Regions from separate parts of the Kitasatospora sp. NPDC017646 genome, predicted to be linked through region 1. Evidence: riboswitches for the same ligand, from Rfam matches in the RefSeq annotation. Region 1 holds a riboswitch; each other region holds the start of a gene.
The links. Region 1 has a riboswitch for S-adenosylmethionine ahead of ACH4J0_RS02660 (IclR family transcriptional regulator). Riboswitches for the same ligand answer to the same signal wherever they lie in the genome.
Positions count from the first base shown of each region.

Region 1 (9,963 bases):
CGCGCAGTGTGTCGTCCGGGCCGGGCACGTCGGTGCGGGCCTCGTGGGGCTGCCAGCCGCCGTCCGGCCGCCAGGCGTACGGGGTGGTGGCGGTGAAGAAGGGTGAGGGCAGGTGGCGCGGTTCGGTGCGGCGCCCGGCTTCGGTGGTGTCCAGGACGTCCACGCCGGTGGTGCGGTCCCACACCACGACGCCGTCGGCCTCGACCCAGCGGACCCGGTGCCAGGGGACCTCGCCGGAGGCGGCGAAGGCCTCCAGCGGGACGCGCTTGGTGCGGTCGTCGCGCTGGCGCACGCCCAGGGTGAACCGGGCCGGGTCGAAACGGGCGTCCCAACGGATGCGCTGGCAGACCTGTTCGATGGGGCGCATCAGTCCTCCTCGGAGTCGAGCGTGCCCGCCGTGTCCTCCACCGTGCCACCCGGCCCGACGTACCAGGTGCGGTGCGCCTGGCCGGGGTGGGGCGGGCTGAAGCGGTGCAGTTGGGCGGTGAGCACCTCGGACGGCACCGGGTGCGGGCGGACGGCGTTGCGGCGAAGCAGCTCCTGCTCGCCGACCAGCAGCACCACCTGGGTGACCAGGGCGTCGCGGCGCCGGGCGACGGCCTGGACGTGGGAGCGCTGCTCGCGGTTGAGCGAGGTGGCGTCCCAGACGGCGGTGGCGGCCGGGTCGGCGAGGGCCGCGTCCAGTCGTGCCAGGCCGGTGCGCAGCACCTCGGGGTTGTTGCGCTGCTCGGCGCGCGAGCCGAGGGCGGCGCGGAGGTCGTCCAGACTGACCCGGGCGGAGACGCCGGGCAGTGCGGCGGCGAAGGTGCTCTTGCCGCTGCCGGACGGGCCGCTCAGGTGGACCAGGCGGGGGAAGCGGCCGTCCCGCCAGCGCCAGGTGGCGGCGACCGCCTCCTCGACGGTGGTGATCCGGCCGAGCGCGTAGGCCTCGCGTGCCTGGGCCCAGCAGCGGTCGGCGGCATCGGGGTCGAGGCCGGCCAGCTCCTCGCGCAGGCCGCTGCGCAGCCAGGCCAGCGGGTCGGCGTCGAGCAGCCCGGCGTCCTCGGCGTACAGGGCGGACCAGGCGACCTGCTCGCGCTCGGCGGGACCGGGGGCGGTGGCCGCGGCCACCGCGTGCAGCACGCCGAGGTCGGCGGCGGCGGCGAGCCGGACCAGGCCGGCGCGACGCTCCTCGTCCGGGTACGGCTGCTGGAGGCCGGTGTGGAGGCCGACCAGGTCGGCGACCCGGCGGGCCAGCGGCAGGCCGAGACGGTCGGCCAGCCTGGGGGCGAGCTGGGGGGAGCACCGGGGTTCGGGCCGGGGTGCGAGCGGGGAGGCGGCCGACGGCCCGCGGGTGATGCGCAGCGCGGTGGCGAGCACGCCGGCCAGCCGGGCGTCGCCGGTGCGGCCGAGCTCGTCCAGCCGGGCGGACACGTCCGCCAACTCCTCAGGTGGGCAGTCGAGTTCGGGCAGTCCCAAGGCCTCGGCCAGCAACGGGAGTTCCGGCAGCGCGCCGGAACGGACGTCCCAGAGGGCGGCGTTCGGGCCACGGCCGTTCTCGACCACGGCGGCGTGCATCCAGTGGGTGTCGGTGCGCACGTGCTGCGGACGGACCCACTTGGCGACCCGGTCGCCGAACTCGGCCCGGGGAAAGCCCCGGACCGTCCGGACGACGTAGCCCTCCTGCCGGTCCAGGTCCAACCGCAGGGCGCGCAGCGCCCGTTCGTCGTACCGGCCGCGCCAGAGCACCCGGGGCGTCGGGATGCCGAGGCGGCGCAGGAAGCGGACGGTGTCGTCCCAGTCCAGGCAGCGGTCCCGGTCGGTCCAGACCGAGAAGCCGTGGAACCAGCTGTCCAGGTCGGCGTACGGGATGGAGTGCCGGGCGAACAGGTTCTCGCCGCAGACCCGCCAGCCGGCCGGGATCCGGGGGCCGACCCGGCTCTGCAGGCCCTTCACCCACGCCCGGGAGGGGTGGTGGGCGGAGTCCAGCGAGCGGGCGTGCAGGCCGTCGGCGTAGAGCGTGGTGTTCTCACCGTCCAGCTTCTCCGTGACGACGACCTCCGCCCCGGCCAGGCCGGAGAGGTCCCCGGTCCGTACGTCGTCCGCCGCAGCCCCTGGTGACCAGGGGAGATGCGGCGTCCGGGGGTAGTGCACACGCATGTCCGGCTCCCTGACGTCCTTGATCCGGCGGACACTGTAGGAGCGGACGGAAGGGACGGGCCACCGAATATCGGACCGCTGCGCGGCTCAGTCGATGCGGTGCTCCCGCCAGAAGGGCGTCAGGTCGACCGAGGTCGCGGCCTGGGCGGCGGCCTTGAAGTCGGCGGTGGTGGAGACTCCGTACCAGTGCGCGCGGGCGTAGTCGTGCAGCAGGGTGGTCATCGTGTCCGGGCCGATCAGTCGGCGCAGTTCGTGCAGGGCGCAGGAGCCGCGGTCGTAGATGACCGGCACGTAGCGGTCCGGGTGGGTGTCCCAGTAGCTCATCGGGCCGGTGAGGCGTTCGTCCGCGGACTGCCAGGGTGTCCTGGCGGTGCAGCCCTCGCCGGTGTCGCCCATGGCGACGGCCATGGAGTACTCGGCGAAGGACTCGTCCAGCCAGGGCGCGCGGTACTGGTCGTCGCCGACGATGCCGTACCACCACTGGTGCGCCAGCTCGTGGATCACGGCGGAGGGCCGGACCCGGTCCAGGACGAAGGCGGGGTACTCCATGCCGGCGAAGTCGAAGCGGTTGTCGAGCACCGTGGCGAGGTCCCCGTACGGGTAGGGGCCGTAGTGGGCGGCGTGGTCGTCGATGGTCCGCAGGGACAGGTCCAGCATCGCCTGGGCGTCCTTCGGGGTGATGTCGGTGACCGAGTAGACGGAGATCCGTACGCCGCCCGCGGAGCGGCCCGCGATGCGGCTGAACGGCCCGGCGGCCCAGGCGAATTCACGGACGTTGCGGGCGCCGATCCGGGTGACCGTACGGCCCGGCTCGCCGGGAGTGTCGACGGCGGTGCCGGTGGCGGGGACCAGCAGGTCGGTGGGGTGGTCCAGGGTGACGGCGAAGTCGGAGCTGAGGCCGAAGAAGGACTCGCCGAGCTCGGAGTACGGGTCCAGGTGCCAGCCCGTCCCGTCGCGGACGGCGAGGACGGGCAGGGCGTTGCCGACGAAGCTGAAGGCGCCGTCGCGGCCGAAGCGGTCGATGCCGTCCGGGACGTCGACGGTGAGGTCGAACTCGACGGTGCCGGAGGCGGCCTGGGGTAGCGGGCGGGGGAGCGGGACGCGCAGGGCGGTGCAGGCGACCTCGTAGCGGTCCGGGGTGGCGCCCGGGGTGCCCTGGGCGCCCCTGTCCTGGACGCCTCCGTCCTGGAGGCCCCTGTCCTGGGCGCCCTGGCCGACGTGCAGGTCGGTCACCCGGACGGACGGGGTCGCGCAGCCGCCGCGGAAGTTGTCCCAGAGCCGCAGGTACACCTCGTTGAGGGGCTCGGGAGAGGCGTTGCTGAAGGCGATCCGCTCGTGGCCGCGCCAGTGCGCACCGGTGGCGTCGCTGCGCAGGTCGACGCTGTACGAGGGGGTGCCGGGGGTGCGCGTCGGGTCGGCGGCAGCGGCGCGATCGGGCGGGGCGGCGCGGTCGGGCGGGGCGGCGGCCACCGTCAGCAGCACGGCGAGGACGGCGAACAGGGGGTGGAGGCGTCGCACGCCGTGGACTCCTGTCGTTGGAAGGGGTAAGCGGGGGTGGTGCCGGGCGGAGAACCGGTCGGTTGCCCGGCGGTCGGCGCGCCGAGCTCGACGGTGAACGCGTTGAGCTTCGCGCATCCGCCGTTCCACCTCCTCGATCGAGGCGCCCACCACCCGGACGTACCCCGAGGTGTGGTCCGAGGCCGGCCGGGCGGCGACCGAGTCGCCGACACCGATCTTGAGAACGGCCTCGACCACCCAGGGGACACGCACCGGCTCCTCCGTCGGAGTGATCCGCCGGACCGTTCCCGCTCCCGGCAGCGGCAGGCTCCCCGCGCACCGGCGTACGGAGCAGTGCAGATCGGGCCGGATGCCCCGGTAGACGTCCAGCGTGGCGCCCAGGACACCGAAGCCGTACGCGCCCGTGGTGGCCGGGATCTCACAGCCGACCGGTTGCGGCGCCGTCTGACGGGTCATCAGCGCCCGTTCGGGCGGCTTCGTCGAACGCCTCAGCGGCGAAGGCCGCCAGGCCCCGCGCACCGTGTTCTCCGTCCTGCGGTGGCACCCACCCTCCGCGGGCACCCGCACCGACCGGCCCCTACACGCTGGGCATCCCCGGACCGGTGGAGGAACTCCTCGAAGCGCAAGTCCTCGACCCGGCAACCGACATCCGGTCCGCAGCTCCGCCCGGTGGGGTTCCGGGGGTGCGGGTGAGGGAAAAGTTTGGCGGGACGCCCGGGAAGTCTTGTATGGTTCGTCGCGAATCATCCAGAGGGGTGGAGGGACCGGCCCTACGAAGCCCCGGCAACTCCCCGTTCGACCCGGCGTCCGAAGTACGCGCCGTGCCGTCCGGGATCAGTGCCAACTCCGGCCTGTCGCCAACGTGGCGCGGGGAAGATGAGGAGACACGGTGCTCTCTGTGCTGTCCTTCGCCCGGGCGCTTCCCGCCCCGGCCCTTTCGCGTACCCGTCTCGTGCCCGGCGCAGGCAATCGGCTGCATTCGCAGGCCTGTCCTCGCTGACCACCCCGCTCCCAACCCACCGGAGCGTCCGTGAGCCCAACCCACCCGGCGCTCACGGGATTCGAGACTGGAGTACCCGTCCATGGAGAACACGAGCGGCGTCGGCGTGCTCGACAAGATCACCTCGATCCTCGGCACCCTGGAGGCCGGTCCGGCCACTCTTGCCGGACTCGTCGACGCCACCGGCCTGGCCCGGCCGACCGCCCACCGGATCGCCGTCGCCCTGGAACACCACCGCCTGCTCGGCAGGGACCTGCAGGGCCGGTTCGTCCTCGGCCCGCGACTCAGCGAGCTCTCCGCCGCCGCCGGTGAGGACCACCTGCTGGCAGCTGCGGGCCCGGTCCTCACCCAGCTGCGCGACCTCACCGGCGAGACCGCCCAGCTCTACCGTCGGCAGGGCGAGGTGCGGATCTGCGTGGCGGCGGCCGAGCGCCTCTTCGGCCTGCGCGACACCGTCCCGGTGGGACTCGCCCTGCCGATGAAGGTCGGGTCCGCGGCGCAGGTGCTACTGGCTTGGGAGGAGCCCGAGCGCCTCCACCGCGGCCTCCAGGGCGCCCGGTTCACCGCCACCGCCCTCAGCGGCGTACGGCGCCGCGGCTGGGCCCAGTCCATCGGCGAACGCGAGCCCGGGGTGGCCTCCGTCTCCGCACCCGTCCGCGGCCCGTCCAACCGGGTCGTGGCGGCCGTGTCCGTCTCGGGCCCGATCGAACGGCTCACCCGCCACCCTGGCGCCCAGCTCTCCCATGCCGTCGTCGAGGCGGCGGCCCGGCTCACCGAAGCACTGCACCGGCCCTGACCGGCCCGTCGCCTCCCGTCAGGTGCCGCTACCCCTCGTCGTCGAGCAGGGCGACGAACCGCGCCAGCGGGTCCCCGGTGAACGGGCGCAGTGCGGGGGCGAGGAGGCGTGCTCCGGGGAACCGAAGGCCGCCGAGGAAGGCGAAGCGGGTGGTGCGGTCGGTCTCCGGGCGGGCCGCCATCCCGCCGAGTACGAGGCGGCTCTGCATCAGGCACCAGCCGGGTGCGAGGTCGATCCCGAACGTGGCCCGGAGCCGGGTGCGGCCGTGGATCCGGGCCTGGAGCGAAGCCGTCCGGAGCGAAGCCGTCCGGAGCGAACCGGAAGGTGCGGAGTGGACGAGCTGCACCCTGCGGACGTCGGGGATCCAGAGCGGCATCGTGCGCCCCAGGTCCTGGGCGAGCGCCCAGACCCGTTCGAACGGCGCGTCGAGGACGGCCTCGCCGATCCGGGCTGCCCCGGGCGCGGTGGCGGCGATCACGTGCAACCGCCGGACCGGGTCGAAGTCGGCGACGGGCCACTGCGGCATCGGGGTGTCGGTCACTGCTGCCACGCCTTTCGGAAGCTGAGTCGGGCCCGGGAGAGCCGGGACTTGACCGTCCCGGGCGCGACCGCGAGCAGCGCCGCGGTCTGTCGCTCGTCCAGCCCTTCCAGGTCGCGCAGCAGCAGCACGGCGCGGTGCTCGGGGGAGAGCCGGGAGAGCACGTCGCGGATGTCCGCGGCGAGTTGGGGGTCACCGGGCGCGGGGACCTCGCCGAGTTCGGCCGGTCGCGAGCGCGCCGCCCGGGTGGCGCACCGCACGGCCTCCCGCACCGCGATCGCACGGACCCAGCCGTACAGAGCTGCGGGGTCCTGGAGTTGGCGCAGTTTGCGGAAGACCACGATGAGCGCCTCCTGGGTCGCGTCGGCGCCGTCGTCCAGCGCGATCGGGCCGCAGAGCCGACGGACGTACGGGGTGATCAGGTCCAGCAGCCGGCCGACCGCGAGTTGGTCGCCGCCCTGGGCGGCCCTCACCAGCTGGGTGAGGTCGGGCGGTGGCTCCTGCATGGTGCTCTCTCCGCTCTTTCTGCTGCTGTCGGTCGTCCCGCCGGCGACCAGGGTCCTCAGGCGGAGGCGCCGAAGCGGCGAAACGTTCCCTGTGGATTTCGCCCCGGTGCAGTGTTCCTCGTCACAGGAACGGATCGGTCGGCGGGGCGCTCCTTCGGGTGTCCGAGCGTCCTGAGACCCCGTGAGGTGACGGCATGAAGTCGACGAAGATCAGCAGCAGGGCCACCGCGGTCGGTGCGGTGCTGGCGGTGGACGGTCTGCTCCACCTCTACTGGGCCACCGGGCGGACCTGGCCGGTGGGCGGCACCGCCCGGCTCTCGCAGCTGGTGCTCAACACGCAGGTGCCGTTCACCCCACAGGGATTGGTGCCGCTCGCGGGGGCGCTCTTCTCGGGCGCGGCGCTGGTGCTGGTCCGGGGCGGGCGGCTGCCGGCCCTGGGCCGCCGACTGTCCGCGCTGCTGCCGCGCTGGGGGAGCCGGGCGGTGGCCTGCGGACTGCTCATCCGCGGCGCGGCCGGACTGGTCTGGGTGACCGGCGTCGGAGCGGACCCGGGCGACACCTTCTACTGGCTCAACCTGCTGCTGTACACGCCGCTGTGCCTGGTGCTCGGGCGGGCGGCCTGGCAGGTGGCGGCTTCGAGTACGGCGCCTGTGGGCACTGCGGCTACGGGCACGGCGTGTGTCGGCACTGCGGCTTCGGACACGGTGATGCGGGCCTGAGCGGCCGGAACCCGGACGGCGCCCCGCTGCTCCGCCTTCAGGAGGCAGGAGCCGCAGGACGCCGTCCGCCCGTCGTCCGGACCGACCGGGTCAGCGCCGCAGGTGCTGGACGGCGCGCGGCGCGGCGACGGGCGCTGCCGCGTGCGCCGCCTGTGCGCTCGGCGCGCCGGTGGCCGGGCTGCGCAGGGTGCCCGGCTGGAAGCGGCCGCTGTACACGTCGGTGGAGTTCAGCGGGTCGGCGCCGCTGGCGGTGACCAGGACCGGGCGGATCTGGTGGCCGTCGTTGATCAGCGACTGGTAGTCGCCGAGGAAGTGCCCTCCGGCGAATGGTGCCCGGAGCCAGTCGAAGACCGGCGAGATCTGCCGCTCGATCGGGCTGCCCTCGCCGCCGCGCGGGAAGCTGAGGAGCCAGGCGGCCGTGGGCAGGGTGGTGGTGTCGGCCGCCGTGAGGTAGCGCAGGTCGTAGTAGCTGACGGCGACGGTGCCGTCGGCGGTCACGGTGATGGACGGGGTGAACGCCGGGGCGCCCGGAGCCTGGTTGATCCGGGTCGGGCCGCTCCACGTCCGGCCGCCGTCGGTGGAGTGCACCAGCTGGATCGCGTCGTACTGGCCGCCGGTGAACTCCGAGCCCTCGTAGGCGAGGTAGAGCTCGCCGGTCTGCGGGTCGATGGCCACGCTCGGCAGTCCGGCGCCGGCCCGGAGGGACTTGCCGGCGTCGGCGGGCGCGTTCGGGTCGACCTCGGGGACGGAGGTGTCGGCGGCGACCCTGACCGGTTGGCTCCAGGTCCGGCCCTGGTCGGTGGAGGTGGCCATGCCGAAGTGCACATCGCTGACGGCGGTGGCGGTCCCGTCGGTGAAGGTGATCCAGTCGAAGAAGTCGTACAGCGTGTCGGTCCGCGGGTCGACCACGATCTGGTTGCCGATGGTCTGGCTGTTCGGCGTCGTGCTGGTGATGACGAAGGGCTTCGCCGGGGACCAGGTGCGGCCGTGGTCACGGGTGACGGAGATGTAGCCCGGTCCGTCGAAGGATGGTGTCGGACCGGTGGTCTGGTCGATCCGGTCCCAGACCTGGTAGGCGACGCCCGGGTGCACCGGGTCGGCGGTGACGGCGTTCTTGTCGTCGGTGATCGCCGGGTCGTTGTCGCCGATCAGCTCGGTGACGTGCTGCCAGCTGCGGCCGCCGTCGGTCGAGGTGGCGGCGGCGACCGCGCTGCGCGGCGTGGTGGCGTCGAAGACCAGGGCGCTGGCGTAGGCGGTGCCGTCCGGCCCGAAGCTGACCCAGCCGTCGGAGGCCCGCTGGTAGGCGAGCCCGCCCGGCGCGCAGTGGGTGAACGGCAGGGCGGTCTGGGTGAAGTGCACGCCGTCCGTGGTGTAGCTCGAACTCAGGCCCCGGGCGCCGCCGTTGGACCAGCGGTCCTGCTGGTAGACGGTGATCGTGTCGGCCGGGTCGAGCGGGTTGGCGGCGGCGTACGGTTCGTCCTCCGCGGACGGGTAGTTGGTGCCGGGACCGTCCGCGGAGAGGTCGCACGTGGCGTACGGGTCGCCGGGCGAGATCACGGCGAGCGGCGGACGAGCCGCATTCGTGCGGTCCGTGCTCCAGTCGGCCGTACTCGCACCGGCCGGTGTGCCGCCCGCGACGGCGGCGAGAACGAGCGCTGCGGTCGTGGTGGCGAGCGACGCTCTGGTGCGGAACTGCATGGAGACCCCCACGGTCGTCGGCGGCAAACTGCCTGGTGTCCTGGGTGGTGCTGCGCTGTTCCGGTACCGAACTTGAGTTGATGTTCGGTCGGCCGCGCGAGTCTATCCAGGCACGGGTGCCGCGCCAACGACCGGGACACGCTTCTTACCGTCTCGACACCACCCGCCTGGCCGACCGGTCGGCGGTACGACAGGCCCACCGGTCTTCGGTACGACCGGCCTTCGGTGCGACCGGCCCACCGGCCTTCGGTGCGGGAGGTCTACCGCGGGCCCTCCCGCAGGGCTGTGGTCGACTGCTCCCAGCCGTGCCACCAGAACAGCCCGCCGTCCCGGCTCGCCTCGGCGGCCAGCGCCGTCAGGTTCGCCCACGGGCCGTCCGGGATGCCGAACTGCGGCATTCCGGCGAGTACTTGGGCCGTCTCGGCGTCGACCGGGACCATGCAGACCAGAGGGAACGGTTCGCCGTCCGCCGTCCGTCCGGTGCCGTGGAGCATCGGATGCAGGGTGATCGGGTCGAGAAGCAGGGCGAGGTCGGCGGCCGGTACTTGCTCCGGTCCGTCCTGCCAGGCGAGGCGTCGGCCGCTCAACTCGGCCTTGGAGACGGCCAGTCCGTCGAGCCTGATGCCCTCCTCCGCGACCCGGAGTTCCACACCGCCCGGCCGGGACGGCAGCCGCAGCCGGTAGTCCCCGTACAGGCACGGGGGAACCTCGGGCACCGCCCGGACGAACGGAACGGTGACGCCGTCCACCTCGAATCCCGTCGGTCCGGCGAGCACCGTCGCGGTGGCGGGCTCGCCGTCGACGGTGACGCTGACCCGCAGGCGCGGGGCCGGGCCCCCGGTGCGCGGAGACACGTCGACGCGCACCCCCTCGCAGCTGTACCCGCCGACCAGGTCGGCGAGTGGCGGGAGCTCCGGCAGCGGGTACTCGGTCAGGCACACGGAGCGGCCTCCGACGGTGCCGACCAGTCGGCGGCGCCCGTCGCGGCCGGACTCCGTCGTCCTCCACTGCTACGACGAGGCGCGGGCGGCGTCACCCCTGTCCTCGGT
Region 1 covers NZ_JBIRJC010000001.1:540,623-550,585, reverse strand. Annotated here, with positions in the region: gene ACH4J0_RS02675 (poly(A) polymerase) at 1-367, opposite strand, end outside; gene ACH4J0_RS02670 (RNA ligase family protein) at 367-2,139, opposite strand; gene ACH4J0_RS02665 (M1 family aminopeptidase) at 2,227-4,113, opposite strand; SAM riboswitch class I at 4,398-4,540, shown strand; gene ACH4J0_RS02660 (IclR family transcriptional regulator) at 4,740-5,453, shown strand; gene ACH4J0_RS02655 (hypothetical protein) at 5,482-5,994, opposite strand; gene ACH4J0_RS02650 (RNA polymerase sigma factor) at 5,991-6,497, opposite strand; gene ACH4J0_RS02645 (DUF3995 domain-containing protein) at 6,692-7,216, shown strand; gene ACH4J0_RS02640 (sialidase family protein) at 7,307-8,914, opposite strand; gene ACH4J0_RS02635 (hypothetical protein) at 9,175-9,855, opposite strand.

Region 2 (9,963 bases), on a different contig from region 1:
CTTCTCGAAGTCGCCGGTGGCGACCAGGTTGCCCTTGTCGTCAGTGGTGATCTTCAGCTGCGGCAGCGGGTGGCCGGCCGGGCCGAAGATGACGCGCGCGCCGTCCGACAGGTCGAAGGTCGACTGGTGGCAGGGGCAGAGCGCGTGGTGGGTCTGCTGCTCGTACAGGCTGATCGGGCAGCCGACGTGGGTGCAGATCTTGGAGTAGGCGAGGATGCCCTCGAATCCCAGCTCCTTGGACTTGTCGTCCTTGATGTCCTCCGGTGCGATGCGCACCAGCATCAGGGCGTCCTTGGCGATCTGCTGCTGGAAGTCCTCGCTGTGGGTGGACAGACCCTCCGGCATGGCGAAGGTCAGCGAGCCGACGCCGATGTCCTCGGGCTTCATCGGCTGCATGGTGTTCATGTTGATGAGCGCCAGCGGCTTGGCCGGGGTCGCCTCCTTCCAGCCCGTCTCCTGGAGCTTCTTCTCCGGCAGCGGGCCCAGGTCGCGGAGCAGGACCACGCCGGAGAGCGGGACCAGCGCCATCGACCCGATGAGGGTGTTGCGGATCATCTTGCGGCGACCGAAGCCGGACTCGGCGGCACCGGTCTTGAACTGCTCGATGACGTCAGCGCGGACCTCGTCGGAAGCCTCGATCGGGTGACGCTCGGACGGCATCTCGACGTCCGACATCAGGGTGCGGGCCCAGTGGACCGCGCCCGCGCCGATCAGGAACAGTGCGACGCCCAGGGTCAGGCCGAGCGCGAAGTTCAGCGCGCTGACGTGACCCAGCGGGAAGATGTAGACGATCTTGTCCGGGTCGATGGCCACGTACGAGGCGATGAAGCCGACGGTGGCGAGCATCGAGACCACGAACATCAGCGAGACCTGGCGCTCGGCCCGCTTGGCGGCCCGCTCGTCGATGTCGGTGCGACGGGGCTCGTGGGCCGGCAGGCCCGGGTCGGCGAACGGGTTGCCGTGGTCGGCCACCTCGCCGGCGGAGCCGTGCGGCTCCGGGAGCTTCTCTTCTGACATGTCGTGGCTCATGACTTCTTGGCCTTGGTGGTGTGGGCGGCGACCCAGATCGCGACCGCGATGAGCGTGCCGAGGCCGAAGATCCAGCCGAACAGGCCCTCGGTCACCGGACCGAGGCTGCCCAGGGTGAGACCGCCGGGGTTGGGCTCATCGTTGGTGGTGTGGCGGACGAAGGCCACGATCTGCTTCTTCTGCTCCTCGGGCATGGTGCTGTCCGGGAACGACGGCATGTTCTGCGGGCCGGTCTGCATGGCCTCGTAGATGTGCTTGGCGTCCACGCCCTCCAGCGACGGGGCGTACTTGCCCTTGGTCAGGGCACCGCCCTGGCCCGCGAAGTTGTGGCACTGGGCGCAGTTGGTGCGGAACAGCTCGCCACCCTTGGAGATGTCATCGGGGTTGGTCGAGTTGTACTGCTCCGGCTTCGGAGCGATCGGGCCGGGGCCGAGCGAACCGATGTACGCGGCGAGCTGGTCGATCTCGCCCTGGGTGTAGATCTTCGGCTTGCGCGGCACCTGGGCGCCGGGCTGCTGGGCCGGCATGCGGCCGGTGCCGACCTGGAAGTCGACGGCAGCCGAGCCGACGCCGACCAGGCTCGGACCCTCGCTGCTGCCCTGGCCGTTGATGCCGTGGCAGGAGGAGCAGCCGACGGCGAAGAGCCTCTTGCCCTCATCGATCGCGAGCGACTGCGCGGCGACGTCGGCCTGCGCCTTGTCGGCGGGCGCGAACGCGGCGTACAGCCCCCCGGTTGCCGCCAGGGCGAGAAGTAGGACGACCAGCGCCGCCAATGGGTGGCGCCGTCGTGCGGAGAGCTTTTTCACGGAATAACCCCGGTGTCAGGATCTGGTCGACTGGTGGGTGCACCCGCGGCCGGTCTGGCCGGCACGAGGCTGCCTGTCCAAGGCTGCGCGCGCGGTCGGTCGGTGGGAGCGTCGGCACCGGCAGAAGCGGCCCGTCGCCGGTGAGGGCGGGGGCCGCAGCCGGTGGCCAGCGACCTGATCAGCTGGTTACTTGATCAGGTAGATGGTCGCGAACAGGCCGATCCACACGACGTCGACGAAGTGCCAGTAGTAGGACACGACGATCGCGGCGGTGGCCTGCTCGTGCGTGAAGCGCTTGGCTGCGTACGTCCGTCCCAGGACCAGCAGGAAGGCGATCAGACCACCCGTCACGTGCAGACCGTGGAAGCCGGTGGTCAGGTAGAACACCGTGCCGTACGGGTCGGAGGACAGCGAGAGGCCGTCGTTCTTGACCAGCTCGGTGTACTCGTAGACCTGGCCGCCGATGAAGATCGCGCCCATGAAGAACGTGAGCATGAACCACCCGCGGAGCTTCTTCACGTCACCGCGCTCGGCGGCGAACACGCCGAGCTGGCAGGTGAGCGAGGAGAGCACCAGGATGGTGGTGTTGACCGAGGAGAACGTCACGTTGAGGGCGTGCGCCTTCTCGGCCCAGAACTCGGCTCCCTTGACGGAGCGGAGCGTGAAGTACATCGCGAAGAGGGCCGCGAAGAACATCAGCTCGGAACTGAGCCAGACGATCGTTCCGACGCTGACCATGTTCGGTCGATTGACCGATCCGTGCGCGTGCCCGGTTTCTGTTGCTGTTGCTGTCGCCACGACGGACATTATGTCGGTCCCTTATTCCGTCTTCACGTCGGGGGGTGTCCCTCGGAGTGTCCGGTGCGTGCGGTATGCCCGCTTGGCGGGCGGCGGGGTGCCCGTACGGGGGCTGAGCAGCGGCGTGTCCCTTTTCTGACGGTTCCTCGGAGGGCCCGCTACCCCGTTGCCCGGCGCGCCGTTGCACGGACGGCGCAGTGCCGGGGTGTAGGGGAGGGGGGAGCCGCGTCCGCCGTCCGGGTGGACCGGGAGGGTCCGGGTGACGGGCCGTCCTCCGGGTGGGTGAGCCACGGGCGGGGCGGCTCGGGGGGGAACGTGCGCGAGGGGGACCGGCGACGGGGGAAACGGGAGTAGCATCCGGATCAGGTGAACGTGGTCCGGATCACACTTGAGGGAGCAGGGTTCATGGCGTACACGACCGACGAGACGCTCACCGTCCTCGTCTACAGCGACGACCGCAACACCCGCGAGCAGGTGCTGACGGCGCTCGGCCGTCGGCCCGCCGAGGATCTTCCGGAGCTGTCCTACCTCGAGTGCGCGACCACCCCCGCGGTGATCAGGGCATTGGAGAAGGGGGGCATCGACCTCTGCGTGCTGGACGGCGAGGCGGTTCCGGCCGGCGGGCTGGGCCTCGGGCGCCAGCTCAAGGACGAGATCTACGGCTGCCCGCCGGTGCTGGTGCTGATCGGCCGGCCGCAGGACTCCTGGCTCGCCGCCTGGAGCCGGGCCGATGCCGCGATCTCCCACCCGGTGGACCCGGTGGCGCTGGCCGGGGCGGTCGCCACCCTGCTGCGGGCACGGCTGGCGAAGCGGGCCCCGGTCGCGCGCTGAGCGGTGCCGTCTCAGTACTGGAGATGACAGGGGTCCACGTACCCCGCCGCTCGATAGGCTGGCTCCATCCGTACGGACGTCCCTCGGCACCGGGGGAACCGACAACAGCTGGAGTCAGCCATGGTGAACGTGAACCCTGCGAACGGTGGTACCGACCCCGCGCAGGTGGTCCGCACCTGGCCGGACCTCCTGGCGGCGTTGTTGAAGGGGGAGGACCTCGACCGCTCGTCCACCGCGTGGGCGATGGACCGGATCATGAGCGGCGAGGCGTCCCCCGTCCAGGTGGCCGGGTTCATGGTGGCGCTGCGGGCCAAGGGCGAGACGGTGGACGAGATCGCCGGCCTGGTCGACGCGATGTACGAGCACGCCGAGCCGCTGGACATCCCCGGCCCGGCGGTCGACATCGTCGGCACCGGCGGCGACCGGGCGAAGACCGTCAACATCTCCACCATGTCGGCGATCGTCGCGGCGGCCGCCGGGGCCAAGGTGGTCAAGCACGGCAACCGGGCCGCCTCCTCCTCCAGCGGCTCCTCGGACGTGCTGGAGAAGCTGGGGGTGGCGCTGGACCTGTCGGCCCGGCGGGTGGCCGAGGTGGCCGAGGAGGTCGGGCTCACCTTCTGCTTCGCGGCGAAGTTCCACCCCTCGATGCGGCACGCCGCCACCGCGCGGCGGGACCTGGGGGTGCCGACCGCCTTCAACATCCTCGGCCCGCTGACCAACCCGGCGAAGGTCACCTCGCACGCGATCGGCTGCTTCGACACCCGGCTCTCCGGGCTGATCGCCGGTGTGCTGGCCCGGCGCGGGGCGACGGCGCTGGTGTTCCGCGGTGACGACGGGCTGGACGAACTGACCATCACCACCACCTCGCGGGTGTGGCTGGTGCGCGACGGGGTGGTCACCGAGACGACCTTCGACCCGCGGGACGTCGGCATCGAGCTGGTTGGCATCGAGGCGCTGCGCGGAGCCGACGCCGCGTACAACGCCGAGGTCGCGCGCCGGATGCTGGCCGGGGAGCGCGGGCCGGTGCGGGACGCCGTGCTGCTGAACACGGCGGCGGCGCTGGTCGCGATGGACCTCGGCGACGCGCCGCTGACGGAGCAGCTCGCGGCGGGCATGGCGCGGGCGGCCGAGGCGATCGACTCGGGCGCTGCGCAGGAGCTGCTGCGGCGGTGGTCGGAGGCCACCAGCCGGATCTGAGGCGGTGGTTGAGGGCCCGTGTCGCGTCGTCGGCACGGGCCCGAGCGCCTTGGAGGCGAGCGGGCGGGAACGCCGTCCGGATGGTGGATGCCTGTTTGACCGTCCGACGCACCCGACCTAGAGTCTTCGCCAGGTCATGAGTGACAGCGTCAAGCCCCAGCTGGCTGTCCGGCAACCCTCCGTCCGTGGCGGGGTGCCCTGGGTGAGGACCGGGTCGCCGGGCAAGCCGTCCGCGCGACAAGCGCGGACACCGGACGACGAGCACTCCCGGGGTCCCTTGCCCCCAGAAGGAGTGTGTCCCCATGTCCGTCTCCGTTGACCTCCACGCCCCGCTCGCCGTTCTCGGCCAGGACGTCCAGGTGCCGCTCGCCAGCGGCGAGAAGGTCGGTTACGCGGCACTCGACTACGCGGCCAGCGCGCCGGCGCTCCAGCGGGTGTGGGACGACGTCGCCGCCTACGCGCCGTACTACGGCAGCGTGCACCGCGGCGCGGGGTACCTGTCGCAGCTGTCCACCGACCTGTTCGAGCAGAGCCGCCGGACCGTCGCCGACTTCCTCGACCTGCGCGGCGGCGACCAGGTGGTCTTCACCCGCGCCACCACCGACTCGCTCAACCTGCTGGCCGCCGCCGTCCCGGCCGGCACCCGGGTGTTCGCCTTCGAGACCGAGCACCACGCCTCGCTGCTGCCCTGGGCGCACGCCGGACTGGAGGTCAGCTACCTGCGGGCGCCGCGCTCGCGGGCCGAGGCGGTGGCCGCGCTGGAGGCGGCGCTCGCCGCGGCGTCCGAGGGGCCGAAGCTGCTGTGCGTCACCGGCGCCTCCAACGTGACCGGCGAGCTGTGGCCGGTCGCCGAGCTGACCGCGACCGCGCACCGGCACGGCGCCCGGGTGGTGCTGGACGCCGCCCAGCTGGCCCCGCACCACCGGGTCTCGGTGCGCGAACTGGACGTCGACTGGATCGCCTTCTCCGGCCACAAGCTCTACGCGCCGTTCGGCGCCGGGGTGCTGGCCGGGCGGGCGGACTGGCTGGACGCGGCGGAGCCGTACCTGGCCGGTGGCGGGGCGACCCGGACGGTGGCCCGGGAACCGGACGGCTCGGTGGCGGTGCAGTGGAACACCGGGCCGGCCCGGCACGAGGCCGGCTCGCCGAACGTCATCGGCGCCTACGCGATCGCCTCGGCCTGCCGGGCGCTGACCGAGGCCGGCTTCGACGCGCTGGAGGCCCGGGAGCGGCAGCTGGTCGAGCGGCTGACGGCGGGGCTGGCGCAGATCCCGGAGGTCAGGGTGCTGAACCTGTTCGGCGAGGCCGGCGACATTCGGAGCAGCGCCCGGGTGGGCGTGCTGTCCTTCGTCGTCCGCGGCTGGAACAGCTCGCACTTCTCGGCCGCGCTGTCCGCCGAGTACGGCATCGGGGTGCGCGACGGGCTGTTCTGCGCCCACCCCCTGGTGCGGACGCTGCTCGGCGACGAGGAGGTGGCGCCGTCCGAGTGCGGGGCGCCGGAGCCCTCGCTCCCGGGGGAGCGCAGCCTGAACGCGATCCGGGTGAGCTTCGGGGCCGGGACGCCGGACGAGCACATCGAGCGCTTCCTGACCGCCGTCCGCGAGCTGGTCACCGACGGCGCGGCGTGGAACTACCGCAACGAGGGCGGCCGTTGCGTCGCCGACAGTCGGCGCTGAGGCACGGCCCGTGGGCCAGACGGCTACTCGTCCAGGCCGAGGGCGAAGGCCGCTTCCAGGTCGTGCTGGGAGTAGGTACGGAAGGCGATCTGGGTCTCGGTGTGGGCCACGCCCGGGACCTTGTTCAGCCGACCCGGGATGACCTCGGCCAGGTCGTCGTGGCGGCGCACCCGCACCATCGCCACCAGGTCGTAGCCGCCGGTCACCGAGTACACCTCGCTGACGCCCTCGATGGCGGCGATGGCCTCGGCGATCTCCGGGATGCGGTCGACACTGGTCTTGATCAGGACGATGGCGGTGATCACTGTTTCGGGCTCCTTCGTGGGGTGCGGCCAGCGTATCGGGCCTCAGCCGGGGCGTCTCGAGGGGTGTCCGACCACGGTGCAGGCGTACAGGAAGCCGGCCGAGAAGCCGATCACGTGCACCAGGTAGGCCACCCCGGGACCGGCCGAGTGCACCGACCACCACTGCAGCGCGAACCAGAGGCCGAGCACCAGCCAGGCGGGGAAGCGCAGCGGGAGGAAGAGGAGCAGCGGGACCAGGGCGGTCACCCGGGCCCTCGGGTGGAAGCGCAGGTAGGCGCCGAGCACGGCGGAGATCGCGCCCGAGGCGCCGATCAGGACGCGGGTGGAGTCGGGCGAGTGCGCCTCGGCGAGCGCGAAGCCGTACGAGGCGAGGCTGCCGGCGGCCAGGTAGAAGAGGAGGTACCTAACCCGGCCGACCCGCCGTTCGACGGTGGGGCCGAAGACGTGGAGGAAGAGCAGGTTGCCCAGCAGGTGCAGCCAGCCGGCGTGCAGGAAGAGCCCGGTGAGGGCGGAGACCGCCGGGCGCTTGCCCGGGGTGGGGGCGGCGGGGCAGCCGGGGACCGGGTCGGGGCCCTCGGCCAGCTGCTCGGCGGTGAGCGGGTGGCCGGTCAGCAGCTCGGCGGGGACGGCGCCCCAGCGCTGCTCGTACCGCTGCTCGGTACAGACCTGGGTCAGGCCGGTGCCGTACATCGGGTTGAGGCCGGCGGCCGGGCCGAGCAGGAAGACCAGCGTGTTGACCGCGATCAGGGCGTAGGTGACCGCCGGGGCGGGCACCGCCGGGCGGCCGCCCCGCGCTTCGGTCTGGCCGGGAGCCACGAGCGCCATGCGGCCAAGCATCCCTCCGCGCGCGGCGGGTGACACGGCGGTTTACGGCAGGTGGACTAGCCACCGTGTTCCGGCAACCGGTGGTCGGGGTGGTTGCCCCAGGCAATAGGCTTGGGGCGGGCAATCCCGTCTCCCGCCGCCGACGCCGGGGCTCCGGGGGGAGCGCCTAGCCACCCAGGGACCGGCCGAGAGGATCCCCGATGACTGTCCCCGCACTGACCGCCGAGACGCGCTGGCGCTGCACGCTGTGCGGCAACCTCACCCGCTTCGACGTGACCCGCACCGCGAGGGTGACCGAGTTCCTGCACTTCGACCTGGCCGGCGAGTCCGCGGTCGAGGAGACCGAGGTGCTCAGCGAGACGATCGAGTCGGTGCGCTGCCGCTGGTGCAACGCGGTGGACCAGGTCGAGCTGGTGGCCCGCCCGGGTGCCGAGGGCGCGGAGGCCCCCGCCGAGCAGGGCTGATCCCGCCGGTGCGGTGGGCGGTGCGCGACGCGGCCGTCCACCGCACGGGACAATACAGACAAGACGCACGGAGCGTGACGACAGGGACGGCCGTGGGCCGCACCCGCTGGACCAGGATCGGAGCCGAGGACGTGGTGGACGCAGCGAGGGAGCCCGGCGAAGCGCAGGGGCTTCAGCCCGCTGCGCAGGCACCGGAGCCGGCCGCCGGGACGGTCCCGTCCGAGAGCGCTGCGCCGGAGGGGACCGCGGCAGGGGCCGCTGCCTCCGGCGGCGGTGATTCCGCTGCCGCTGCTTCCGAGGCTGCTGCCTCCGAGGCTGCTGCTTCTGGCGCCGCTGCTTCGAACGCCGCCGCGGAGCGCGCCGCCGAGAAGCTGGACCGGCCGCTGCCGGAGGGCGTGCGCCGGCGCGTGGTCGGGCTGGCCTCGGACGCGCTGGGTGGCCTGGCGACCGCGGAGCTGCCGCAGAGCCTGCGCCAGTACGTCAAGTTCACCCCGGCGCGGCGGACCAAGTACGCGGCCACCGCGCTGGCGGCGGCGCTGGAGTCCGAGCCGGCCTTCCGGGTGCGGATAGCGGAGCGGCTGCGGCTGGGCCAGCCGGATCTGGTGAAGGCGTTGGAGTCGGGCACCGTCCCCGGCGCCGCCGATCCGATGGACGTCGCGGCCGCCGCCTACCTGGTGCGCTCGGCGGGTTGGAGCCGGCTGGTCGCCGAGGCCGGCGAGGAGGCCGAGCGGGCCGGCGCCGAGGACGCGGCGGCGGAGGCCACCCGGCTGGTGGAGAAGCTGCAGGCCGAGCTGGCCGAGGTCCGGGCCGCGGCGCGGGCGGACCTGGACCGTCAGCGCGCGGAGTTCGAGGGCGTCCGGCGGGAGGCCGAGTCGCTGCGCAAGAAGGTGCGGTCGCTGGAGAGCGACACCCGCCGGGCGCAGGCCGAGACCCGGCGGGTGACCGGGGAGCTGGAGGCCGCGAAGGCGCAGGCCGCGGCGGAGCGCAGTGCGGCCGAGGGCGAGGCCCGGCGGCTGCGGCACCGGGTGTCCGAGCTGGAGAACGCCGCCGAGCAGGGCCGCCGGTCGGCCCGCGAGGGGCGCAGCGTCGAGGACATGCGGCTGCGGCTGCTGCTGGACACCGTGCTGCAGTCGGCGCAGGGCCTGCAGCGCGAGCTGGCGCTGCCGGTCTCCCAGATCCGGCCGGCGGACACGGTGGAGGCGGTGGTGCCGGGGGCGGCCTCGCCGCACGACGTGGCCCGGCGCGGCCTGGCCGAGGACGATCCGGCGCTGCTGGACCAACTGCTGGCGATCCCGCAGGTGCACCTGGTGGTGGACGGCTACAACGTGACCAAGACCGGGTACCCGACGCTGCCGCTGGAGCAGCAGCGGATCCGGCTGCTGGGCGGGCTGGCGATGCTGGCCCAGCGCACCCAGGCGGAGGTCACCTGTGTGTTCGACGGGCAGGACCTGGACGTGCCGGTCATCATGGCGCCACCGCGCGGGGTGCGGGTACGGTTCAGTCGGACCGGGGAGACCGCGGACGAGCTGATCCGCCGTCTGGTCCGGGCCGAACCGCAGGGCCGTCCGGTGGTGGTGGTGTCCACCGACCGGGAGGTCGCGGAGGGCGTGCGGAAGGCGGGCGCGCGCCCGGTGGCCTCGGTGCTGCTGCTGAACCGGCTGGCCCGGCCCTGACCGCTCCGGCGGACGTGACGCCTGGTCAGTGCCCGTTTCGGGTGCTTTTCGCGGGGGTGTGCGGATCCGGTGAAGTGAGGGTGGGAACCGGCGTTCACACCTTCGGGGGAGTGGCAAAACGGATAGATCTTCACTAGGGTCTGGCGTCAAACCTATTTTCCGGAATCTCACCCGAACAGGTGAGTCCGATGGAAGAAGGAGCCGGTCCCTTGGCCTCCCACCGCCGTCCCAAGCAGCCGAGCCGCGCGCGGGTCTCCGTGCTCACCGCTGCCGCTGCGACTGCGGTCGCCCTCTCCGCCCAGGTGGCCGCGCACGCCGCGCCGCAGCCGAACACGTCCGACGTCAAGGCGCAGATCGAC
Region 2 covers NZ_JBIRJC010000002.1:428,304-438,266, forward strand. Annotated here, with positions in the region: gene ACH4J0_RS05015 (Rieske 2Fe-2S domain-containing protein) at 1-1,017, opposite strand, end outside; gene ACH4J0_RS05020 (c-type cytochrome) at 1,026-1,835, opposite strand; gene ACH4J0_RS05025 (heme-copper oxidase subunit III) at 2,022-2,642, opposite strand; gene ACH4J0_RS05030 (hypothetical protein) at 3,039-3,464, shown strand; gene trpD (anthranilate phosphoribosyltransferase) at 3,585-4,661, shown strand; SAM riboswitch class IV at 4,794-4,911, shown strand; gene ACH4J0_RS05040 (aminotransferase class V-fold PLP-dependent enzyme) at 4,964-6,337, shown strand; gene ACH4J0_RS05045 (Lrp/AsnC ligand binding domain-containing protein) at 6,361-6,642, opposite strand; gene ACH4J0_RS05050 (rhomboid family intramembrane serine protease) at 6,685-7,467, opposite strand; gene ACH4J0_RS05055 (hypothetical protein) at 7,668-7,931, shown strand; gene ACH4J0_RS05060 (NYN domain-containing protein) at 8,303-9,604, shown strand; gene ACH4J0_RS05065 (NlpC/P60 family protein) at 9,814-9,963, shown strand, end outside.
Region 2: another riboswitch for S-adenosylmethionine. It lies ahead of ACH4J0_RS05040 (aminotransferase class V-fold PLP-dependent enzyme); the one in region 1 lies ahead of ACH4J0_RS02660 (IclR family transcriptional regulator).

Region 3 (9,963 bases), on a different contig from region 1:
CGGGAAGCTCGTGTCGTCCCAGTTCTGGGCCGCCTCCAGCAGTCCGCCCGCGGCCACCGAGGTCAGCACCACGGCAGCCGTCCGCCGGTTCGGCCGGGGCAGCAGGTCGGTCGGCGCCGCGACCAGCAGCAGCGCGGACACCACGAACGGCAGCGTGGCCATCCCGATGTAGCCGGCCCACCAGACGTCGAACGCGTACGGCTGCCAGACGGCCCCGCCCAGCTCGTACAGCCCGGCGGCGCCCAGGACCAGCGCGGTGGCCCGCACCGCCGTCCACCGCCCCAGCAGCGCCGCCACCCCGAGCAGCAGCGCGGCCACCGGCGGGGCGAACGCCCGGACGTGGTTCTGGAGCGAGTCGTCCCAGGCGAGCCACCTGGTGGTCCGCTCCAGGGTGGTCAGCCAGGGCACCATCGTGGCCCCGACCGCCGCACCGGCGACCATCGGCGCCAGCAGCGCGAGCAGCCGGCCGGCCGCCGAGGCGCCGGTCAGCCCGAGCCGCACCCGCAGCCCGTACACCGCCAGGCCGAGCACCTCCCGGGCGACCGCCAGCCGGCCGCCCGCCGCGGTGGTGTCGGCGAACACCTCGGCCAGTTCCTCCCCTCGCTCCCGGCGGTACCGCGCCGGGTAGAGCTGGAGCGCGGCCCGCAGAACCGCCGAGGGCGGGGCACCGATCACCGGCGTGGTCATGAGAGTCCTCCGTCCGCCGCGGGCCGCCCCTGCGACCCGCTCCTCCCCGGCAGCATCGACCGGATCTTCGCCAGCCGGCGCTCGGCCTCGGTGGCGACCGCCCGCAGCCGCTCGGCCTCGGCGGACAGCGCGTCCCGCCCGGCGTCGGTCAGCGCGTAGGTGCGCCGGGCCCGGCCGTCCACCACCTCCTCGGCGGCGACCTCGATCAGACCCTGGCCCAGCAGCCGGTCGAGCGCGCCGTAGAGGGTGCCGGTGCGCATCCTGACCCGACCGTCCGAGATCGCGGCGATCTCCTGGATGAGCGCGTAGCCGTGTCTCGGCGCGTCGGCCAGGGCGGTGAGCAGCAGCAGCGTGGGCTCCTGCATGGAGCGTTCTGTCATACGACTACATATATCGCCAAACTACCTATGGGTCCAGTCTCGGACCACGTCCGGCCGGCCCGCCACAATGTGCCCCATGCCCACCGAGGACGAGTTGCTCACCGCCTGGACCGCACTGCTGCACCGCTGCGGCGCCGCCGACGACCCCGAACCGTACGGACGCGAGCTGCTGCGCCGCTGGTCGGAGCCCCAGCGGCGCTACCACACCGTCGAACACCTGCGCGCGGTCCTGCGCCACGTCGACGACCTCGCCGGACACGCCGCAGACCCGGACGCCGTCCGGCTCGCCGCCTGGTTCCACGACGCCGTCTACCGGCCCGACCGCACCGAGAACGAGGAGCGCAGCGCGGCCCTGGCCGTCCGCGCGCTGACCGCCGCCGGACTGCCCGCCGAGCGGGTCGCCGAGGTCGAACGGCTCGTCCTGCTCACCGTCACCCACGACCCGGCCCCCGGCGACCTCGACGGCGAGGTGCTCTGCGACGCGGACCTCGCCGTCCTCGGCGGCACCCCCGAGGCGTACGCGGCCTACGCGGCGGCGGTCCGGGAGGAGTACGCCTTCGTCCCGGAGCCGGACTTCCGCGCGGGCCGGGCGACCGTCCTGCGCCAACTGCTGGCGCTCCCGGCCCTCTACCGCACCCCCGCCGCCCACGAGCGCTTCACGGCGGCCGCCCGCACCAACCTGGCCGCCGAACTCGAGAATCTCTAGCGGAGCTCGCCCACGGGTGCCACCACCACGCCCCGCTTGCCGCACACCCAGTGCGGCTGGGGCCCCAACTCGGGCTCCACGCCCAGCGCGTGCGGGTCCCCGTCGGCCGCGCAGGCGGTGCACAGCGGCCACCGTCCGTACGCCTCCAGCAGCGCGTCCTGGACGTCCTGGGCGACCAGGCCGAGCACGTACTCGGTGCCGTCCGGCCACTGCTCCAGCCACCAGCGGCGGTGGGTGACGGCCTGCTCCACCAGCGAGACGACGGCGGCGTCCGCCACGTCCCGCGCGGTGAGGTCGGCCAGGATCAGTGCCCGCGCGCTGTGCAGGGCGGTCTCGATGTCGTCGGAAGCCATCCGCCCATCCTCTCGCGAAACACCGGCAGCCCGGAAACGCCGCGTGGGCGGCCCCCCGAAGGGGACCGCCCACGCGGACGAGGAGTCAACCGACCCGATCGCAGCGATCAGGATCAGAAGTCCATGTCACCGCCCGGCATGCCGCCGCCGGCGGCCGCGGCGGCCTTCTCCGGCTTGTCGGCGATGACGGCCTCGGTGGTGAGGAACAGCGCCGCGATGGAGGCGGCGTTCTGCAGCGCGGAACGGGTGACCTTGGCCGGGTCGATGATGCCCTCGGCGACCAGGTCGACGTACTCGTTGGTGGCGGCGTTCAGGCCGTGACCGGCGGGGAGGTTGCGCACCTTCTCCACCACGACGCCACCCTCCAGGCCGGCGTTGGTCGCGATCTGCTTGATCGGGGCCTCCAGCGCGACCTTGACGATGTTGGCACCGGTGGCCTCGTCGCCGTCCAGCTCCAGCTTGTCGAACGCGACACCGGCCTGCAGCAGGGCGACGCCACCACCGGCGACGATGCCCTCCTCGACGGCGGCCTTGGCGTTGCGGACGGCGTCCTCGATGCGGTGCTTGCGCTCCTTGAGCTCCACCTCGGTGGCCGCGCCGGCCTTGATGACGGCCACGCCGCCGGCCAGCTTGGCGAGGCGCTCCTGGAGCTTCTCGCGGTCGTAGTCCGAGTCGCTGTTCTCGATCTCGGCGCGGATCTGGTTCACGCGACCGGCGACCTGCTCGCTGTCGCCGCCACCGTCGACGATGGTGGTCTCGTCCTTGGTGATGACCACCTTGCGGGCGGTGCCCAGCAGGTCGATGCCGGCGTTCTCCAGCTTGAGGCCGACCTCCTCGGAGATCACGGTGCCACCGGTGAGGATGGCGATGTCGCCGAGCATGGCCTTGCGGCGGTCGCCGAAGCCCGGGGCCTTGACGGCGACGGACTTGAAGGTGCCGCGGATCTTGTTCACGACCAGGGTCGACAGGGCCTCGCCCTCGACGTCCTCGGCGATGATGACGAGCGGCTTGCCGCTCTGCATGACCTTCTCCAGCAGCGGGAGCAGGTCCTTGACCGAGCCGATCTTGGAGTTGGCGATGAGGATGTACGGGTCCTCGAAGGTCGCCTCCATGCGCTCCAGGTCGGTGGCGAAGTAGGCGGAGATGTAGCCCTTGTCGAAGCGCATGCCCTCGGTGAGCTCGAGCTCCAGGCCGAAGGTGTTGCTCTCCTCGACGGTGATGACGCCTTCCTTGCCGACCTTGTCCATGGCCTCGGCGATCAGCTCGCCGATCTGGGTGTCAGCGGCGGAGATGGAGGCGGTGGAGGCGATCTGCTCCTTGGTCTCCACGTCCTTGGCCTGGGCCAGCAGCTGGTCCGAGACGGCGGCGACGGCCTTCTCGATGCCGCGCTTCAGGGCCATCGGGTTGGCGCCGGCGGCGACGTTGCGCAGACCCTCGCGAACCAGGGCCTGGGCGAGCACGGTGGCGGTGGTGGTGCCGTCACCCGCGACGTCGTCCGTCTTCTTGGCGACCTCCTTGACGAGCTCCGCGCCGATCTTCTCGTACGGGTCCTCGAGCTCGATCTCCTTGGCGATGGAGACACCGTCGTTGGTGATCGTGGGGGCGCCCCACTTCTTCTCCAGCACGACGTTGCGACCCTTGGGGCCGAGCGTGACCTTCACTGCGTCGGCGAGCTGGTTCATGCCACGCTCAAGGCCGCGGCGAGCTTCCTCATCAAAGGCGATGATCTTGGCCATCAGAAGTGGTCCTCCGGGACACGGTCGACTGCTCGGACCAAGGGGTGCCCGCGACGGACGGCCCTGGTGCGCGGAGGTCCATTCCCCTACCGCTCCCGGGGGCCTCACCGACCCGGTCCGCTGTCACTCTCACACTGTGAGTGCTAACGCCAATGATTAGCACTCCGGGTGGTCGAGTGCAAGCCCAATCGCCAACCCGCGAGCCGCCGTCCGGGCCCGCACCGACCCCCGCCCGCACCCGCACGGGAACGCGAACGGGCCCGTACGACGCGTGTCGTACGGGCCCGTCGAGAAGCGAGTGGTCACCAGCCGTGGGCCGCGCCGAGCTCCTGTTCGGAAGGGGTCAGACCGCCGCGCGGACCATGTCCGCCTGCGGGCCCTTCTGTCCCTGGGAGATCTCGAACTCGACCCGCTGGCCCTCCTCGAGGGTGCGGTAGCCGTCCATCTGGATCGCGCTGTAGTGGACGAAGACGTCCGCACCACCGTCGACCGCGATGAAGCCGTAGCCCTTCTCCGCGTTGAACCACTTGACGGTGCCCTGAGCCATTCCGAACTCCCCTAGTGCTGTGCTGGCCCTTCACGGTCCCGCAGGTCGCGGGCCCGGGTCTGGTTTGGAGGCCGGCCCGGGGAACCCCCCCTGGGCGCAGCCGTACGCGCCGCAACCGTCCGCACGGGAACGCCTGACGGCTTCCGTGAGCGGGTGATTACGTCGACCGCCGCTGAATGTATCCGGATCGACGCCCTCTGCAACAGGGTCAACCGTGGGGAATTCCATAGCACGCCGAGAGACAAGCCCGAGCAAATCGGAAGGAACTCGGCATTCCGCGCCGGACATAGCGGACGAATTACCCAAATGCCCGCAGGAATTCTGACATCTGCCTGACATGTTTCCCGGGCCGGTCCCAGCGTCCGGACATCTCGGGCGCAGCACCCGGCGGCCGGAAGGGGAAGCCCTGTTCCCAGCCGAGCCACACTCTACTCCGACTCGACCGGGAAATATTCCCGCCGAAATGCAGACGGCCGCCCGCACGTACGGAGAGTGGAATTCCGTACGTGCGGGCGGCCGCGAAACGGGCCGGGAAGCGGACCGGAACGGCTCAGCAGCCGCCGGCCACCGCCGGAATGATCGAGACGCTCGCGCCGTCCCCGATCTCGGTCGCCAGACCGTCGGCGAACCGCACGTCGTCGTCGTTCACGTACACGTTGACGAAGCGGCGCAGCTTGCCGGTGTCGTCCAGGACGCGGGCGGAGATGCCGGCGTGGTTCTTCTCCAGGTCGGCGATGACCTCGGCCAGGGTGGCGCCCTCGGCGGTCACCTCGGCGGCGCCGCCGGTGTAGGTGCGCAGGATGGTGGGGATGCGGACGTTGGCGCTCATGGCTCTCCTAGCGGGGTGGGAGTGGTTCAGGCGGACGCGAGGCCGGCGGCGCGGAAGGAGTCCAGCGTCGGGCGGATGACGGTGGTCATCCCGGCCTCGGAGACGGCGTCCAGCGTCTTCAGGCCGTCTCCGGTGTTGATCGCGACGGTCTCCTTGGCCGGATCCAGCTGCCCGGTCTCGACCAGCTTCTTCAGCACGCCGACGGTCACCCCGCCCGCGGTCTCGGCGAAGATGCCCTCGGTCCGGGCCAGCAGCCGGATCGCCGCCACGACCTCCGCGTCCGTGACGTCCTCGACCGCGCCGCCCGTCCGACGGGCGATGTCCAGCACGTACGGGCCGTCCGCCGGGTTGCCGATCGCCAGCGACTTGGCGATGGTGTCCGGCTTCACCGGCCTGATCACGTCACGGCCGGCCTTGAACGCGGCCGACACCGGCGAGCAGCCCTCCGCCTGGGCGCCGAAGATCCGGTACGGCCGGTCCTCCACCAGACCGAGCCTGATCAGCTCCTGCAGCCCCTTGTCGATCTTCGTCAGCTGCGAGCCCGAGGCGATCGGGATGACGATCTGCTCCGGCAGCCGCCAGCCCAGCTGCTCGCAGATCTCGTACGCCAGCGTCTTGGAGCCCTCGCCGTAGTACGGCCGCAGGTTGACGTTGACGAAGCCCCAGCCCTCGCCGGCCGGGTCCCCGATGAGCTCCGAGCAGAAGCGGTTCACGTCGTCGTAGTTGCCCTCGATGCCCACCAGCTCGCCGCCGTACACCCCGGCCATCACGACCTTGCCCTGCTCCAGGTCGTGCGGGATGAAGACGCAGGAGCGGAACCCGGCCCGGGCCGCCGCCGCGCCCACCGCACCGGCCAGGTTGCCGGTCGAGGAGCAGGACAGCGTGGTGTACCCGAACGCCCGTGCCGCCTCGATCGCGCAGGCCACCACCCGGTCCTTGAACGAGTGGGTCGGGTTGCCGGAGTCGTCCTTGACGTGCAGCTGCGCCGTGAACCCGAGCTCCCGCGCCAGGTTGTCCGCCTTCACCAGCGGGGTCCAGCCGGGGTTCAGATTGGGCTTCGAGGCCACGTCGGCCGGCACCGGCAGCAGCGGCGCGTAGCGCCAGATGGACGCGGGGCCGGACTCGATCCGCTTGCGCAGCTCCTCGGCGCGCTCGCTGCCGAAGTCGTAGGCGATCTCCAGCGGCCCGAAGCACTCCAGGCAGGCGAAGCTGGGGCCGAGCGGGAAGCGGGTGCCGCACTCCCGACAGGACAGCGCGGCGGCGGGGCCGAGGTCGACGGGCGAGGGTCCCCCCGGCAGAAGGCCGGGGGAGGGTGCGGCAGTGTCGATAGCCATGATGGCGAGGCCTCTCTCCTCATCTTCCCCGTGGCGCGGTCGCGCCACGGGCCGGAATTGGCACCTGTCCCGCCGGGGCCTGTCGACGACAGCCGAGCGAGAAGGTTGCCGGGACGTCAACGGGCCGTTCCCTCAGTCCCTCTGGATGAGCATGTGAAGTTATGGTTCAGCGGCGACCCCGGCGTGCGCAGGTCCGACCGCTGTACGAAGACTGTATCCGAAGGCGTCCAGCCCGAAAGGGGCCGTCCGCCAAGCGAGATGGCCCGTTCCACCGACCCCGCCGAGGAGAGTCACCGTGCCCGCCGAACCGACCCCCGCGCTCCTCCCGCAGGCGGCGTCCTGGCTCCGCCGCCGCTCGTGGAGCGCGGCCGACCGGCCGGTGCACACCCTGCTGGAGGCCAAACAGCGCACCGGCCGCACCGTCAGCGTCGTCCTCCCGGCCCTCGACGAGGAGGCCACCGTCGGCGACATCGTCCGCACCATCCGCCGCGAACTGATCGAGCGGATCCCCCTCGTCGACGAACTCGTCGTGGTCGACTCGGGCTCCACCGACGCCACCGCCGCCGTCGCCGCCGAGGCCGGCGCCCGGGTGGAGCACCGCGACGCGATCCTGCCCCGGCTGCCGGCCGTGCCCGGCAAGGGCGAGGTGCTCTGGCGCTCCCTGCTGGTCACCCACGGCGACATCGTCTGCTTCGTCGACGCCGACCTGCGCGAGTTCGACCCCGCCTTCGTCACCGGCATCGTCGGCCCGCTGCTGACCGACGAGAACCTCCAGCTGGTCAAGGCCATGTACGACCGCCCCCTCGAAGTGACGATCAGCGGCTCCGCCGCGGGGGACACCGACGCGATCGTCCCCACCGGCGGCGGCCGGGTCACCGAACTCGTCGCCCGCCCCCTGCTCAACCTCCACTGGCCGGAACTCGCCGGTTTCGTCCAGCCCCTCGGCGGCGAGTACGCGGCCCGCCGTTCACTGCTCGAACGGCTGCCCTTCCCCACCGGCTACGGCGTCGAACTCGGCCTGCTGGTCGACGCGCTGGAACTGGCCGGGCTGGACGCCCTGGCCCAGGTCGACGTCGGCGTCCGGCACCACCGCCACCAGGACGGCCAGGCCCTCGGCCGGATGGCCGCCACCATCTACCGCACCGCCCTCGAACGCCTCGACCGCACCCACCGCCTCAAGGCCTCCGCCGACCTGGTCCACCCCCACCTCACCCAGTTCACCCGCGACCCGGAAACCCGCTCCTTCACCGCCCACACCCACCCCGTCACGGCCCTGGAGCGCCCCCCGATGCACACCGTCCCCGAGTACGCCACCCGCCACTGAAGGGGTCCGTCTTCGGACTCCACGGGTTTGCCGCCCCGGACCCCCGGCAACGTACCAACCATGGGCGATCTCACGACCGAACGTTCGAGCGCGACCGGCACCGCCCCCGTCCTGGTGGCTTCCAACCGGGGACCGGTGTCCTTCAGCACGACCGACGACGGCACGCTGACCCTTCGCCGCGGTGGCGGAGGGCTGGTGTCCGGCCTCTCCGCCATCGACGACCCCCACGCCGTCTGGGTCTGTGCCGCCCTCGGCGACGCCGACCGCCGGGCCGCGCGGGAAGCCCCCGACGGCCGCCTCGACCTCGCCGGGCACGAGGTCGGCCGCCAGGCCGTACGGATGCTGGACATCGACCCGCAGACCTTCGCCCACGCCTACAACGGCGTCGCCAACTCCACCCTGTGGTTCGTCCACCACCTGCTCTACGCGACCCCCACCGCGCCCGCCTTCGACGTCCGCTTCCGCACCGAATGGGCCGCCTACCAGGCGTACAACGCCGCCTTCGCGAACGCCCTGGCCGCCGAAGCCGCCCCGAACGCCGCCGTCCTGGTCCAGGACTACCACCTCTCCCTCGTCCCGGCCCTGCTCCGCGAGGCCCGCCCCGACCTGCGGATCGGCCACTTCTCCCACACCCCCTGGGCCCCGCCCGAGTACTACCGGCTGCTCCCCGACGACGTCGCCCGCGCCGTCCTCACCGGCATCCTCGGCGCCGACCGGGCCGGCTTCCTCACCGAACGCTGGGCCCGCGCCTTCGCCACCTGCTGCGAGGACCTCCTCGGGGCGACCGTCGACCACCGGGAACTCACCGTCACCCTCCCCCAGCCTTCGGCCGGGGGGACCCTCGTGAGCCGCACCACCCGGCTGGGCGTGCACGCCCTGGGCGCCGACGCCGACTTCCTCCGCGAGCGCGCCCACCGCCCCGACGTCGACGAACGCCTCGACGCCCTCCGCACCGCCGTCGGCGACCGCCGCACGATCGTCCGGGTCGACCGCACCGAGCTGAGCAAGAACATCGTCCGCGGCCTCCAGGCCTACCGGCACCTGCTCCGCACCCGCCCCGAGTGGCACGACCGGGTGGTGCACATCGCCTTCGCCTACCCCTCCCGGACCGACCTCGCCGAGTACCGCGACTACACCGCCGCGGTCCGACGCCTCGCCGCCGAGATCAACGACGAGTTCGCCACCCCCACCTGGCAGCCCCTGCTCCTGCACGTCGACGACGACTTCCCGCGCTCCCTGGCCGCCTACCGCCTCGCCGACGTGGCACTCGTCAACCCGATCCGGGACGGCATGAACCTGGTCGCCAAGGAGGTACCCGTCGTCTCCGACCACGGCTGCGCCCTCGTCCTCTCCCGGGAGGCCGGCGCCCACGCCGAACTGGGGGACGACGCCCTCACCGTCAACCCCTACGACGTCATCGCCACCGCGGACGCCCTGCACGCCGGCCTCAGTATGAGTCCGGAGGAGCGCGCCGACCGCAACAAGCGCCTCGCCGCCGCGGCCACCGCGCTCCCCCCTCAGCAGTGGTTCCTCGACCAGCTCAACGCCCTCTGAGCGCCTCCTCCAAGGCGCCCAACAGCTCCACCACGCCCTCGGGCCCGTCGACCACCAGATCCGCCCGGTCGGCCAGCTCGCGCACCGGCGCGTCCCCCACCGCCCCGGCGCACACCAGCAGCCCGGCCAGCCCCTGCCCGCGCAACTCCTCCACCGCCGCGAACGCCGCCACGTCCCCCAGGTCGTCCCCGGCGTACAGCACCGACCGCGCCCCGCGCTCCCGCAGGAACCCGGTCAGCGCCGCCCCCTTGTCCACCCCCGGCGGCCGCAGCTCCAGCACCAGCCGCCCGGGTTCCACCACCAACCCGTACTCGGCGGCCAACTCCCCCACCGGCGCCCGCAACAACTCCAACGCCTCCTCCGGCGCCCCCGTCCGACGGGTGTGCACCGCCACGGAGCGCCCCTTGTCCTCCACCCACGTCCCCTCGGGGGCCCCCACCCGCTCCAACATCCCCGGCAACGCCGTCCGCACCCCCGCCACCCCCGGATGCACCTCCGGCGCCGTCACCACAC
Region 3 covers NZ_JBIRJC010000039.1:536-10,498, reverse strand. Annotated here, with positions in the region: gene ACH4J0_RS35010 (hypothetical protein) at 1-687, opposite strand, end outside; gene ACH4J0_RS35005 (PadR family transcriptional regulator) at 684-1,067, opposite strand; gene ACH4J0_RS35000 (hypothetical protein) at 1,144-1,773, shown strand; gene ACH4J0_RS34995 (hypothetical protein) at 1,770-2,126, opposite strand; gene groL (chaperonin GroEL) at 2,240-3,862, opposite strand; gene ACH4J0_RS34985 (cold-shock protein) at 4,206-4,409, opposite strand; gene ACH4J0_RS34980 (MoaD/ThiS family protein) at 4,960-5,238, opposite strand; gene thrC (threonine synthase) at 5,265-6,572, opposite strand; SAM riboswitch class I at 6,589-6,724, opposite strand; gene ACH4J0_RS34970 (glucosyl-3-phosphoglycerate synthase) at 6,868-7,896, shown strand; gene ACH4J0_RS34965 (trehalose-6-phosphate synthase) at 7,957-9,450, shown strand; gene otsB (trehalose-phosphatase) at 9,437-9,963, opposite strand, start outside.
Region 3: another riboswitch for S-adenosylmethionine. It lies ahead of thrC (threonine synthase); the one in region 1 lies ahead of ACH4J0_RS02660 (IclR family transcriptional regulator).